One region of the Bradyrhizobium sp. Pha-3 genome, then DNA from elsewhere that is predicted to be linked to it. Evidence: predicted binding sites of a transcription regulator. Region 1 holds the regulator's gene; each other region holds the start of a gene.
The links. Region 1 encodes PhoB, which activates phosphate uptake and scavenging genes when phosphate is short. Its sites were predicted from a motif close to TGTCATNNANCTGTCAT; they were not measured.
Positions count from the first base shown of each region.

Region 1 (4,337 bases):
GTCATGGCGTTCACTGACGGTTTTTAAGCCGACAATTGCCGCTGCGCCTTGACGCCAGCGCAGCAACGGCCAGCTTCGGAAAACAAAACGGCCGCCTTTGCGGGCGGCACGTGGCGGGCATTCTATGCTGCGGTCAGTAAGTGTCAATCGCCACGAAGTGGCCTTCCTGCAATGCGAAACGAGCGCAATCCGGAGCATTCCGGTGCGGTGGAAAAGCCTCATCGCAATGCTTAACTGTGTGGGAACATGTGGACGCACGGCCGCGGACTCTTGCGCCAGAGTCACGCCATATTGTAGCGTTTGGCCTGTCGGGTACGACATCTCGTGCGGCAGTACTGGACCCTCTAAGTAGCCTTCGTATCGCGCGTAAACGTTCGGGCGCAAGACCGCGCCCGGCGAGGGCTAAGGGATTCTGGCCGCAGGGATATTTGTCCAGATTGGCTCGCAGCGCCGCTCCAATGATTGGCCGGCGCTACGCGAAGGGAAGAATGCGATGACTGTATTGACCTGGTCCGACGATCGCGTCGAGCAGCTGAAGAAGCTCTGGGAGTCCGGCCTGTCGGCCAGCCAGATCGCGGCGGAACTTGGCAATGTGACGCGAAACGCCGTGATCGGCAAAGTGCATCGGCTCGGCCTCTCTGGCCGCGCCAAGGCACCCTCCACGGCCGCGCCGCGGCAGCGCAAGGCCCGCCCCGCCCAGCACATGATGCGGGTGGCGCGCCCGGTCTCGCGCGGCAACACCGCGCTGGCGCACGCCTTCGAGGTCGAGATGGAGCCCGATCCGATCTCCTACGACAATGTGGTGCCGATGAGCCAGCGGCTGTCGCTGCTCGAGCTCAACGAGGCCACCTGTCACTGGCCGGTCGGCGATCCCTCGAGCCCGGAGTTCTTCTTCTGCGGCGGCAAGGCGCTCGCCGGCCTGCCCTATTGCGCGCATCACTCGCGCGTCGCCTACCAGCCCGCCGCCGATCGCCGCCGGCCTTCGGCGAAGCCGCAGATCAAGTGAGCACTCGGGAAACTACGGACGAACTCAAAAACAAATCCCCGCGAAAGCGGGGATTTTTTTGTGGCGCGTAGCCCGTTACATCACCGCCGTCGTCCCGGCGCAGGCCGGGACCCATACGCCGCGGCCGGCGCAATCGGCAAGCGGCCAGACGGCTTTCTAACAACACCCATTCGTGGTTATGGGTCCCGGCTCTCGCCGGGACGACGCCATGTTACGGCTTGCGATGGCCACACGCCCGTTACGGCTGCGGCTCGGCCTTGGCGAAGCGGTCGTCGAGCGCGTAGCCGGCGCCGCGCACGGTGCGGATCGGATCCTGCTCGCGGCCGGGATTGAGCAGCTTGCGCAGGCGGCCGATATGCACGTCGACGGTGCGTTCATCGATGTAGATGTCGCGGCCCCAGACACTGTCGAGCAGCTGCTCGCGGCTGAACACGCGGCCGGGATGCTCGAGGAAGAATTCAAGCAGGCGATACTCGGTCGGCCCGAGATCGATCGGGCGGCCCGAGCGCGCCACGCGGCGCTTCTCGCGGTCGAGTTCGATGTCGCCATAAGTCAGCACGGTCGCAAGCCGCTCGGGGCTCGCGCGGCGCAAGAGGCCCTTCACCCGCGCCAGCAGCTCCGGCACCGAGAACGGCTTGACGATGTAATCGTCGGCGCCGGTGGCAAGCCCGCGCACGCGCTCGCTTTCCTCGCCGCGCGCGGTCAGCATGATGATCGGAAGCTGCTTGGTCTCGGGCCGCGCCCGCAGGCGGCGGCACAGCTCGATGCCGGACAGGCCCGGCAGCATCCAGTCGAGCACCACGAGGTCGGGAACGCGCTCCTTCAGCCTCGTGTCGGCATCGTCGCCGCGCCCCACCGTCTCGACATCGTAGCCTTCCGCATCGAGGTTGTAGCGCAACAGCGTCGTCAGCGCTTCCTCGTCTTCGACTACCAGAATGCGTGCGCTCATCGGTTTAAGTTCTTTCTCTGTGGTGATCCGTTGCCCAGACGCAAACCGAAACGCTTACTTCCTTGAACATAGTTCCCGCGGAAACGATTTGTCGCGAGGATCGTCCAGTTTCACTCTTGCCGGTTCCGCGCTTGCCGATCATGCCTCAGTTGCCCGGCACCGCGGTGGCAAAAGTGGTCATGTCCCCCTTCGGGCGCTTGTCGGTGATCTGCTGGCCCTCGATCATGTAGAACACGGTCTCTGCGATATTGGTGGCGTGATCGCCGATCCGCTCGATGTTCTTGGCGCAGAACATCAGATGGATGCAGAACGAGATGTTGCGCGGATCTTCCATCATGTAGGTGAGCAGTTCGCGGAACAGCGAGGTGCAGATCGCATCGACCTCCTCGTCGCCCTTCCAGACGTTCATCGCCGCCGGCAGGTCGTGCGCGGCATAGGCGTCGAGCACCGACTTGACCTGCGACAGCACGAGGTCGGTCATGTGCTCGAGGCCGCGGATCAGCTTCAGCGGCTGGAAATCGCTCTCCAGCGCCGCGACGCGCTTGCCCATGTTCTTGGCGAGGTCGCCGATCCGCTCGAGGTCGGTGGCGACGCGCATCGCGCTGACGATCTCACGCAGGTCGATCGCCATCGGCTGGCGGCGCGCGATCGTCAGCACCGCGCGCTCTTCGATGTTGCGCTGCAGATTGTCGATCTCGATGTCGGCGGCGACCACGCGCTTGCCGAGCGCGACGTCGCGACGGATCAGCGCGTCGACCGACTCGGTAATCATCCGTTCGACCAGGCCGCCCATCTCGGCGACCAGGCGGGTCAACTCCTGCAGGTCGCTGTCGAATGCCTTGGCGGTATGTTCAGAAGCCATCGCTTGTCTCCCTCAACCATGATCCCGGGGATTATGGTTTCGTTTCCTGAATTTTAGCATGACCTGATTGGAAAACCGGTTTCCACCTTTTCGGATCATGCCCGGTCAACCGAACCGGCCGGTGATGTAGTCCTGGGTGCGCCGATCGCTCGGTGAGGTGAATATCTTGTTGGTGTCATCGAACTCGATCAGCTCGCCGAGATACATGAAGGCGGTCTTGTCGGAGACGCGCGCCGCCTGCTGCATGTTGTGGGTGACGATCGCGATCGTGTAGTCCTCGGAGAGCTCCTGGATCAGCTCCTCGACCTTGGCGGTCGAGATCGGGTCGAGCGCCGAGCACGGCTCGTCGAACAGGATCACCTCGGGGCGCACCGCCACGGTGCGTGCGATGCACAGGCGCTGCTGCTGGCCGCCGGAGAGCGACAGGCCGGAGGCGTTCAGCTTGTCCTTGACCTCGTTCCACAGCGCGCCGCCGCGCAGCGCCTTCTCGACCCGGTCGTCCATCTCGGACTTCGAGATCTTCTCGTAGAGGCGGATGCCGAAGGCGATGTTCTCGTAGATCGTCATCGGGAACGGCGTCGGCTTCTGGAACACCATGCCGACCCGCGCGCGCAGCAAGTTGAGGTCGAGCTTGGGGTCGAGAATGTTGGTCTGGTCCAGCATCAGCTGGCCGACCGCGCGCTGGCCCGGATAGAGGTCGTACATCCGGTTAAAGATGCGCAGCAGGGTCGACTTGCCGCAGCCGGACGGGCCGATGAACGCCGTGACGCGGTTGGTGCCGAGCGTCAGGTTGATGTTCTTCAGCGCGTGGTGCTCGCCGTAGTAGAAGTTGAGGTTGCGCACCGTGACTTTCGGCGGCGCTTCCGGCAGCGGAACCTGGGGAACGTGGCCCGCGGCAGTCGTGGAGACGGAAAGCTCGGTCATTTTGCGGCCCTTTCGGCACCAAGGATACGCGCGCCGATATTCAACGCGAGCACGGTGAATGTGATGAGCAGCGCACCGCTCCACGCCAGCTCTTTCCAGTAGGCGTAGGGGCTCTGCACGAAGTTGTTGATGGTCACCGGCAGGTTGGCCATCGTCTTGGTCAGATCCAGGCTGAAGAACTGGTTCGACAGCGCGGTGAACAGCAGCGGCGCGGTCTCACCGGCGACACGGGCGGTCGCCAGCAGCACGCCGGTGATCAGACCCGATCGCGCCGCACGATAGGCGATCCGCTTGATCACCAGCGAACGCGGCAGGCCAAGCGCGGAGGCGGCCTCGCGCAGCGGATTGGGCACCAAGAGCAGCATGTCCTCGGTGGTGCGCAGCACGACCGGGATCACGATCACCGCGAGCGCGAGACTGCCTGCGATCGCCGAGAAGCCGCGCATCGGCACCACCACCGCACCATAGATGAACAGGCCGATGATGATCGAGGGCGCGCTGAGCAGGATGTCGTTGATGAAGCGGATCACCGAGGTCAGCTTGTCGTGCTTGCCGTATTCGGCGAGGTAGGTGCCGGCGAACAGGCCGAGCGGCGC
Region 1 is NZ_CP170151.1:1,014,957-1,019,293, reverse strand. Features, by position in the region: gene ACE10X_RS04830 (aspartate aminotransferase family protein) at 1-5, opposite strand, end outside; gene ACE10X_RS04825 (GcrA family cell cycle regulator) at 494-1,006, shown strand; gene phoB (phosphate regulon transcriptional regulator PhoB) at 1,245-1,955, opposite strand; gene phoU (phosphate signaling complex protein PhoU) at 2,101-2,817, opposite strand; gene pstB (phosphate ABC transporter ATP-binding protein PstB) at 2,923-3,741, opposite strand; gene pstA (phosphate ABC transporter permease PstA) at 3,738-4,337, opposite strand, start outside.

Region 2 (4,337 bases), 880 kb from region 1:
CGCCGACGGTCTCAACCGGGCCATCCAGCGCAATCCGCGCGAGGTGTTCCTGATCGAGGGCCATACGGATGCGACCGGCAACGACACCGACAATCTGTCGCTGTCGGACCGCCGTGCGCAATCCGCCGCCGAGCTCTTGACGCAGCAGTTCGGTGTGCCGGCGGAGAACCTGACCTCGCAGGGTTACGGCTCGCAATATCTGAAGGAGCAGACCGACGGGCCGAGCCGCATCAACCGGCGCGTCACCGTCCGCCGCATCACCCCGCTGCTCAACGGCGGCACCGCCTCCGCCGCCCCGCCGCGCTGAGCCGGCGCGACATCACGCGACGAAATGGCCGGGAGCGATCCCGGCCATTTTTGTTTCTTCTCCTTCCCCCTGAAAGGGGGAAGATCGGGATGGGGGTCAGCCGCAGGCAACACTGTTTGCGGAGAGAGTAGATCCCCACCCGCTTTGCTCTGGCGAGCAAAGCGACCTCCCCTTTTCAAGGGGAGGTTGGAGAAGTGTCGCCCCCGCAAGCGGGAGAGGTACAGCGGGCCTGCTGATCGACCCAATCTCATCATTCGTTACTTCCCCGCCCCCAGTCCCAGTGCCTCGACCATCACGCGGAATACCTCGGTGTTGTCCATCGAGCCGTGGACGCGCTCGCTGCCCGGGCCGGTCGCGGTGAGGATGACGTCCTCGCCGGAATGCACGCTGGCGCCGATCATCGCCGGCAGATTGCCGAAGCGCAGCACGACGCCGGGGACATCCTTGTACTTGTCATTGGCCTTGAACGTGTCGGGCTGGTCGCCCTTCACGGTCGGCTCGTTCGGATCGTCGAGTTTCGGGCGGAACGTCTCGTAGTGATCCGGCAGGCTGGCCGAGAAGATCGCAAGCCGCCGGCTGACATCGACGCGTGACGGATAACCTTCGGCGTCCGGCGCCGGATAATTCGGGAACCCGGCCTTCTCGTAGACGCCGACGCGCTCGCGCAGCGGCACATTGGGTGACGCCGCCATGTCGTCATTGATGGTGCCGACCAGGCTGTTCGGATGGTTGTGGTCGGCCACAACCAGGATCAGCGTGTCGTCGTTGCGCGCTTTCGCCCAGTCCTTTGCGAGCCGCACCGCATTGTCGAGCATGATGGTGTCGTAGACTGCGCGCTCCATGTCGAGCAGATGGGCGTATTTGTCGATCAGGCCGGACTCGACCATCAGGAAGAAGCCGGCATCGTGCTTCGACAGCAGCGTGAGCGCCGCCTGGACCTGCTCGGTCAGGTCAGGCTGCTCGGGGAATTTCCTGACGCCGCCGCCCTTCAGGAACTTGCGGTCGAGCGCGCCGTCCATGTTGCCGGCGGCGAACAGGCCGAGCAGTTGGCGGGTGTCCGGTTTGGCCGCGAGCGCGGCGAGCTCGCCTGCGGTGGTCGCGACCGGATAGCCGGCGTCGCGGAAGCGCGCGAGATAGTCGATATCGTCCTTGCGTTTCGACCTGGACGTGGATTGCGGCAGGAAGTTCGCGGAGCCGCCGCCCATCAGCACGTCGGGCTTCGCGTCGAAATATTGCGCGACGATCGCGTCATAGGCGGCGCGGCGGCGGGTATGCGCAACCATCGCCGCCGGCGTCGCATCCTCGACCTCGGTGTTGGTGACGATGCCGACCGCGAGGCCCGCCCGGCGCTTGGCGAGGCTCGCGATGGTCTCGACCCTGGGATCGTCGAGCGGATCGGGCGTGCGATCGGCGTAGACGCCGAGCGCATTGACCGCGGCCTTGTGGCCTGTGGCGTAAGCGCTCGCGGCGTTCGCCGAATCGGTGATGATCGAGTCCGAGCCCGCGGTCGCGACCAGCGCCATATGCGGCATGTCGTCGATCGCGAGCTTGCCGCCGCTTTTGCCCTCCGCAATCCCCTTGGAAAGGATTCGCGCGGCAGTGCGATGCGACGGCGACATCCCGTCCCCGATGAACAGGATCACGTTCCTGGCCTTGCGTGCCCCGGTGTCGTAGACGGTCCAGGTCACCGTCCGGCTCTGCGTGCCGTCGCTGACTTCGACGGCGACCTGCCCGGGCTTGGCGAGCGAGACATCGCGCAGCAACAGCGCCGACTGCTCCCGGCCGGCCTCGCGCGCGGTGAATGTGCCGCCCTGGCCGAACACCGCGGCATAATCCGCGCCGTTCAGCGTGACCTTGAGCTTGGCTTGATCGACCAGCCCCGGAAGCTCGACCTTGAAGTCGAATTTGGCGCCGACGAGGATATCGGCGCGATCGATCGGATAGATCGTCTGGGCGAACACCGGCGCTGCCGACAACGCCAGCGTGGCGGCCATACCGGCAACTTGCTTGATCATGATCGATGCTCCGCCCTTGCGCATCATGCGCATCGGAGCGGAGGCTAGTTGCGGCGGATGACGGCGCAATGAGGCGCGCCGGGGCGTATTGCCGCAAGGCCGGCGTGATTTCAGCGCGCCATCTGCTGCGGATCGTAGAAGAAGCGCTCCTCGACCAGCTCCTCGCCGCGCCAGGTCTGCCAGGCGACCTCCTCCATGCTGCGCACCTTGCCGTCCTTGGCCGTGAATTCGAACCGCCAGCAGATCGCCGAATGATCGCCGTCGAGCAGGAGCGGCCCGAGCCGCGTGGTCTTGACGCCGGCGACCGCGGCCAGCACCGCCGCCTCGCGCGCTGCCAGCGCCTCGCGGCCGACCCGCCATTCGCCGTCATTCTCCTGGGTGCGGGCATCGTCTGAATAGAAGTTCCTGATCGCGCCGACATGGTCGTTGGATTCCACCGCGTCAGCGAAGGCTTGCAACGTCCTGAGCGAGGGCATGGGCACTCTCCATTTACCGACTTATAGTCGGTATTTATCGACCAAGAGTCGGTAAGTCAATTGGCTTGCGCCTGGAACTGGGATAGAGATGCGCCATGGCAACCCAGGCCGAGCGGCGCGAGAAAACCAGAGCCGCCATCGTCAAGGCAGCGCGGCTCATTTTTGGCGAGCGCGGCTTTGCCGCTGCGACGATGGACGACATCGCCGCTGGAGCGCGCGTCGCCAAGGGCGCGGTCTATCATCACTTCGCAACCAAGGAGGCGGTGTTCGAGGCGGTGTTCGAGCAGGTCTCGATCGACCTCGTCGCCGATCTCGATCGCATCTCGCGCGCCGAGAACGATCCGCTGGCGGCGATGGCGGCGGGCACGCAGGGCTATTTCGCGGCGTGCTCGAAAGGCCCGACCGGCCAGATCATCTTGCGCGATGGTCCCGCCGTGCTCGGCTGGGAACGCTGGCGCGAGATCGACGCCAAACATTTCGGCGGCAAGTTTCCACGCGCGCTGGCTGCTGCGATGGATGCCGGCGTGATCGCCAGGCAACCGATCGAGCCGCTGGCGCGGCTGCTGCTCGGCGCGGTGACGGAAGCCGCGGTTGCGGTCTCCGCGGGGCCGGACATCGGCAAGACCGGCACCGATTACGCGCGCGCGTTCCGCTCGCTGCTGGATGCGCTCAGGGTGAAGTAGGCCGATATCCATCCCCGGGTCGTCCCTGCGAAAGCAGGGACCCATAACCACAGGGAGGAGTCGTGGAAACGCGCTGGAGCACCAGCGTGCTTCATAACCACGGCCGGTGGTTATGGGTCCCGGGTCGCGCTTCGCTTGCCCGGGACGACGAGGCGAGAGAGTGCCGCCTCAATCCTTGTCGTTCTCGAGCTGGAAAATCTGCGGGCCTTCGCCGCTCGAGATGAGGCCGGTCTTGTGGTAGAGGCCGAGCTTGGCGCGGGTGTCTGATATGTCGAGGTTGCGCATCGTCAGCTGGCCGATGCGGTCGGCCGGCGTGAAGGCGGCGTCCTCGACCTTCTCCATGCTGAGCCGTTCCGGCGCATAGGTAAGGTTCGGGCTCTCGGTGTTGAGGATGGAGTAGTCGTTGCCGCGGCGCAGTTCGAGCGTCACCTCGCCGGTGACGGCACGTGCCACCCAGCGCTGCGCGGTCTCGCGCAGCATCAAGGCCTGCGAATCGAACCAGCGGCCCTGATAGAGCAGGCGGCCGAGCCGCATGCCGCTGATGCGGTACTGCTCGATCGTATCCTCGTTATGAATGCCGGTGACGAGACGCTCATAGGCGATGTGCAGCAGCGCCATGCCCGGCGCCTCGTAGATGCCGCGGCTCTTCGCTTCGATGATCCGGTTCTCGATCTGGTCGCTCATGCCAAGGCCGTGGCGGCCGCCGATCACATTGGCTTCCAGGAACAGCGCGACCGGGTCGGCGAACGTCTTGCCGTTCAGTGCGACCGGCTGGCCTTCCTCGAACCGCACCACGACCTTCTCGGCCTTGACGTCGCAATCGGCGCGCCAGAACGGCACGCCCATGATCGGATTG
Region 2 is NZ_CP170151.1:136,902-141,238, reverse strand. Features, by position in the region: gene ACE10X_RS00680 (OmpA family protein) at 1-307, shown strand, start outside; gene ACE10X_RS00675 (alkaline phosphatase) at 565-2,322, opposite strand; gene ACE10X_RS00670 (polyketide cyclase) at 2,433-2,798, opposite strand; gene ACE10X_RS00665 (TetR/AcrR family transcriptional regulator) at 2,894-3,481, shown strand; gene argG (argininosuccinate synthase) at 3,650-4,337, opposite strand, start outside.
Region 2: a site for PhoB is predicted at 2,380-2,396, ahead of ACE10X_RS00675 (alkaline phosphatase). Genes of this name have one in related genera too.

Region 3 (4,337 bases), 4.3 Mb from region 1:
GCGATCGCGGTCGTAGAGCACGACTTCGGCGCCATAGGATTTGGTGCGCTCGCGCTTGGTGATCGGCGAGTCCGCAGGCATCACGATGGTCGCCTGCATGTTGAGGATCTTGGCCGCCGCGGCGACGCCCTGGGCATGGTTGCCCGAGGAGAACGCGACGACGCCACCGCTCCGCTTGTCCTGCGGGATCGAGGCGAGCTTGTTGAAGGCGCCGCGAAACTTGAACGATCCGGTCCGCTGCAGCATTTCGGGCTTGAGGAAGACCTGGCTGCCGACGCGTTCGTTGAGAACGGGGAAGGTCAGGAGCGGCGTGCGCACCGCGAACGGCGCGACCACCCTTGCGGCGGCATCGATGTCCGCGGCAGCGACGGGTGGATTGAGAACGGTGTCCGTCATTCGCGATTTGTATCGCGGCGACGGGCTGGCGGGCAAGACGCTTTAGTGTGACCCAACTAGCGTGAGTTCGGCTGAGGTGTCGGCAGGACGGCGAAATGGTGCTCTTCGGCACCAAATTCGAACGCCTCCCCCTCGCCATCCGGCGGCGCGGGACGGACGTTCATGCAACGGTCGATGAACACCCGAGCCGACGCCTGCCAGGTGTGGAGCGCGGCGAAATCGACGCAGGCCTGCCGCGAGATGCCGAGCGCCTCGAGGCAGGCATGGCGCAGATCCTCGTCGAGCACACCGACCGGCGCCGCGCCGATCACGTCGCGGGGACCGGTGACCGGAAAAGCGGCAACCGGCAGGCCGCTCGCCAACGCTTCAAGCAGCACCAGACCGAACGTATCGGTCCGGCTCGGGAAAACGAACACATCGGCCGCGGCATAGATCTCAGCCAATTCTTCTCCGTGGCGGGCGCCGAGGAACAAGGCGTCCGGATATTTCCGCTCCAGCGCCGCCCGCGCCGGGCCGTCGCCGACCACGACCTTGGTTCCCGGCAAATCGAGATCGAGGAAGGCCTCCAGGTTCTTCTCCACCGCCACCCGGCCGACGCTGAGATAGACCGGCTGCGGCAGGCATAGATCGACGTCGCGCGGATGGAACAGCGCGGTATCGACGCCGCGCGACCACAGCACCACGTTGCGGAAGCCGCGCTGACGCAATTCGGCCGCCAGCGCCGGGGTCGCCGCCATTACCGCCCGGCTCGGCCTGTGGAACCAGCGCAATGCGCGCCACACCCAGGCTTCCGGGACAGGCGTCCGCGCCGAGACGTATTCGGGGAAGCGGGTATGGAAGCTCGTCGTGAACGGCAGGCCGCGCTTGCGGCAATAGCGGCGCACCGCAAGCCCGATCGGGCCCTCGGTCGCGATATGGATGCTGTCGGGCCTCGCCGCCTCGATCAGACTTGCGACCTTGGCCCGGTAGGGCAGCGCCAGCCTCAGATCGCGATAGCTCGGCATCGCGAAGGTGCGGAACTCGTCCGGCGTCAGGAAGCTCACCTCGACGCCGAGCGATTTCGCCGCCTGTGCCATCATGGTCAGCGTGCGGACAACCCCGTTGACCTGGGGATGCCACGCATCGGTCGCGACCAGGATATGCGTCATGCAGCGCGTGCCGTCACTCGCGGAACCGGCGCGATCCGGCGCACCGGATCGGTCCAGGTGATGATCTCGAAATGGCCGTCCTCATGCTCGGCGAGCGCTGTGCAGCTCTCCACCCAATCGCCGCAATTCATGTAGCGGATGCCGTGCTCGTCATGAATCGTCGCGTAGTGGATGTGGCCGCAAATCACGCCGTCGCAGCCGTGGCGCCGCGCCTCGCCGGCAAGCGTCGCCTCGAACGCGCCGATATAGTTCACCGCCTTCTTGACCTTCAGCTTGGCCCATTGCGACAGCGACCAGTACGGCACGCCGAACATCTTGCGGAAGAAGTTGACGAAGCGATTCATCTGGATAGCGAGGTCGTAGGCCTTGTCGCCGAGATGGGCGAGCCAGCGCGCGTTCTGCACCACGAGATCGAAAATGTCGCCGTGGATCACGAGGTAGCGCTTGCCGTCCGCGCCGGTGTGAACGGTGTTCTCCACCACGTCGATGCCGCCGAAATGCGTGCCGTAATATTTGCGCAGGAACTCGTCGTGGTTGCCCGGGACGTAGATCACCTTGGCGCCCTTGCGCGCCTTGCGCAGCATCTTCTGCACAAAATCGTTATGGGTCTGCGGCCAGTACCAGTTCGACTTCAGCGCCCAGCCGTCGACGATATCACCAACGAGGTAGATCGTGTCGGCATCGTGAGAGCGGAGGAAGTCCAGCAGGCGGTCGGCTTGCGAACCACGGGCTCCGAGATGGACATCGGAGATAAACAAAGTGCGAAAGTGCCGCTCGGGACTTTCTTCACTCAAGGAGTCACTTCCCATGCCTGTGCACCTAACAGATTCCTGTGACAAGGCGATGACGATCCCCGCGACCCAAGGCCCCGCAAACAGTTAACGAGAATCAGCAGCACGCCCCTGCCCTGCGGATAACAGCAGCGTGCGACAATCTGGCGACATCGGCGGTCGCGGCTGTGTGGAAGAGGCGTTGTGTTGCCTGCGTAGCGCGATGGAACGACGCGAATTCGAAGCGGCGATGAATGCGTAGCCCGGATGAAGCGAAGCGCAATCCGGGGTCCTGCATCCGCGGAAAGCCCCGGATTTCGCTGCGCTCCATCCGGGCTACAAGAGCCTCAATAATATTTGTGAAAGTGATGCACCGGCCCGTGGCCGTGGCCGACGGCAAAACGATCGGCAGCGGCGATTGCTTCGGTGATCCAGGCCTTGGCGTTGCGCACGGAGGTCTCCATGCTCTCGCCCTTCGCGAGCCCTGCTGCGATTGCCGAGGACAGCGAGCAGCCGGTGCCATGCGTATTGGCGGTCGCAATGCGCGGCGCAGCCAGCGCGATGCTGCGCTCGGCGTCGATCAGATAGTCGATGCTGTCGGTGCCGTGGCCGTGGCCGCCCTTGACCAGCACCGCGCGACATCCCATCGCCAGCAATCGCTTGCCTTGTCGCTCGACGTCGGCCTCGCTTGAGGCGACCGACTCGTTGAGCAGCGCCGCCGCTTCCGGCAGGTTCGGCGTGATCAGCGAGGCCAGCGGAAACAGCAGGGTCTTCAGCGCATCGACCGCCTCGGCGGCAAGCAGCCGATCGCCCGAGGTTGCGACCATCACCGGATCGAGCACGACATGGCCCGGCGCCCAGCGCCTCAGCCCATCGGCGATCGCCGCGATCGTCTCGGCCTGTGCCACCATGCCGATCTTGACCGCGCCGACCTCAAGGTCGGAGAACACCGCATCGATCTGGGCGGTGACGAATGAAGCGGGCACCGGATGGATGCCGCTGACCCCCGTGGTGTTCTGCGCGGTCAGCGCCGTGATCGCGGAGGCGCCATAGACCCCGAGCGCGGCAAAGCTCTTGAGGTCGGCCTGGATGCCCGCCCCGCCCGAGGAGTCCGAGCCGGCAATGGTGAGCGCGACCGGCGTCATCGTGCTGCACCGGCGGTTGATACGAATGCGACCATCGCGAACAAGACCATGGCCTGTCCTAGCCCGGCCGCGGATCGACGGCAAGTTCGCCTGACTTTACCGCGGGTTGGCCTTGCCTTGACGCTGCCTTGCCCCTTCTTGTCCCCTTGCCTTGGCCGCCCGTTTTTGGCCTATAGTCGCGGAAATCCCCGGAGACGACTTTGATGGTTCCTTTCTTCGTCCAGATCAAATGCAAGCTCGGCCAGTCCTACACCGTCGCCAACGCGCTGGCGGAGGCCGAGATTGCGTCCGAGATCTATTCCACCGCGGGCAACTACGACCTCCTGGTCAAGTTCTACGTCGACCACGACACCGACATCGGCCATTTCATAAACGAGAAGGTTCAGGTGATCCCGGGCATCCAGGACACTCTCACCATCATCACCTTCAAGGCGTTCGGCGCGAAGTAGATCGCGCCCACGAGCGCATGATGAGATCAGGTCGAGCTTGAACGGCGTCGAAAGTTCACCTTTCCTTGGGAGAGGTGAACCGAAACCGCGGCGAGCCGGTTCAAGCAAAGCTCATCCCGCTGACTCCTTCTCCTTCTTCACCGGCTTCGGCGGTCCCTCGACCGGCGGCAGCGACTTGATGTACTCGGCGATCGCATCGCGGTCGGACGACGAGAGTTGCGAGGTATTGCGGATCACGCGCACCATGGATCCGCCCGCGCTATCGCCGTCCGGCGTCTGGCCGCTCTCGAGGAAATAGGCGATATCCTTCACACTCCAGTCCGAGATCCCCCTCGGCGTGATGTTGGGCACCCAGCCTTCGCCCTCCGGATTCGGACCACCGGCGAAGCGCTGCGCGGTGACGATGCCGCCGAGGACATTGCGCGGGCT
Region 3 is NZ_CP170151.1:6,053,744-6,058,080, forward strand. Features, by position in the region: gene ACE10X_RS28830 (threonine/serine dehydratase) at 1-396, opposite strand, end outside; gene ACE10X_RS28835 (glycosyltransferase family 1 protein) at 453-1,544, opposite strand; gene ACE10X_RS28840 (UDP-2,3-diacylglucosamine diphosphatase) at 1,541-2,353, opposite strand; gene thiD (bifunctional hydroxymethylpyrimidine kinase/phosphomethylpyrimidine kinase) at 2,662-3,459, opposite strand; gene ACE10X_RS28850 (Lrp/AsnC ligand binding domain-containing protein) at 3,663-3,908, shown strand; gene ACE10X_RS28855 (cytochrome c) at 4,020-4,337, opposite strand, start outside.
Region 3: a site for PhoB is predicted at 2,377-2,393, ahead of ACE10X_RS28840 (UDP-2,3-diacylglucosamine diphosphatase). Genes of this name have one in related genera too.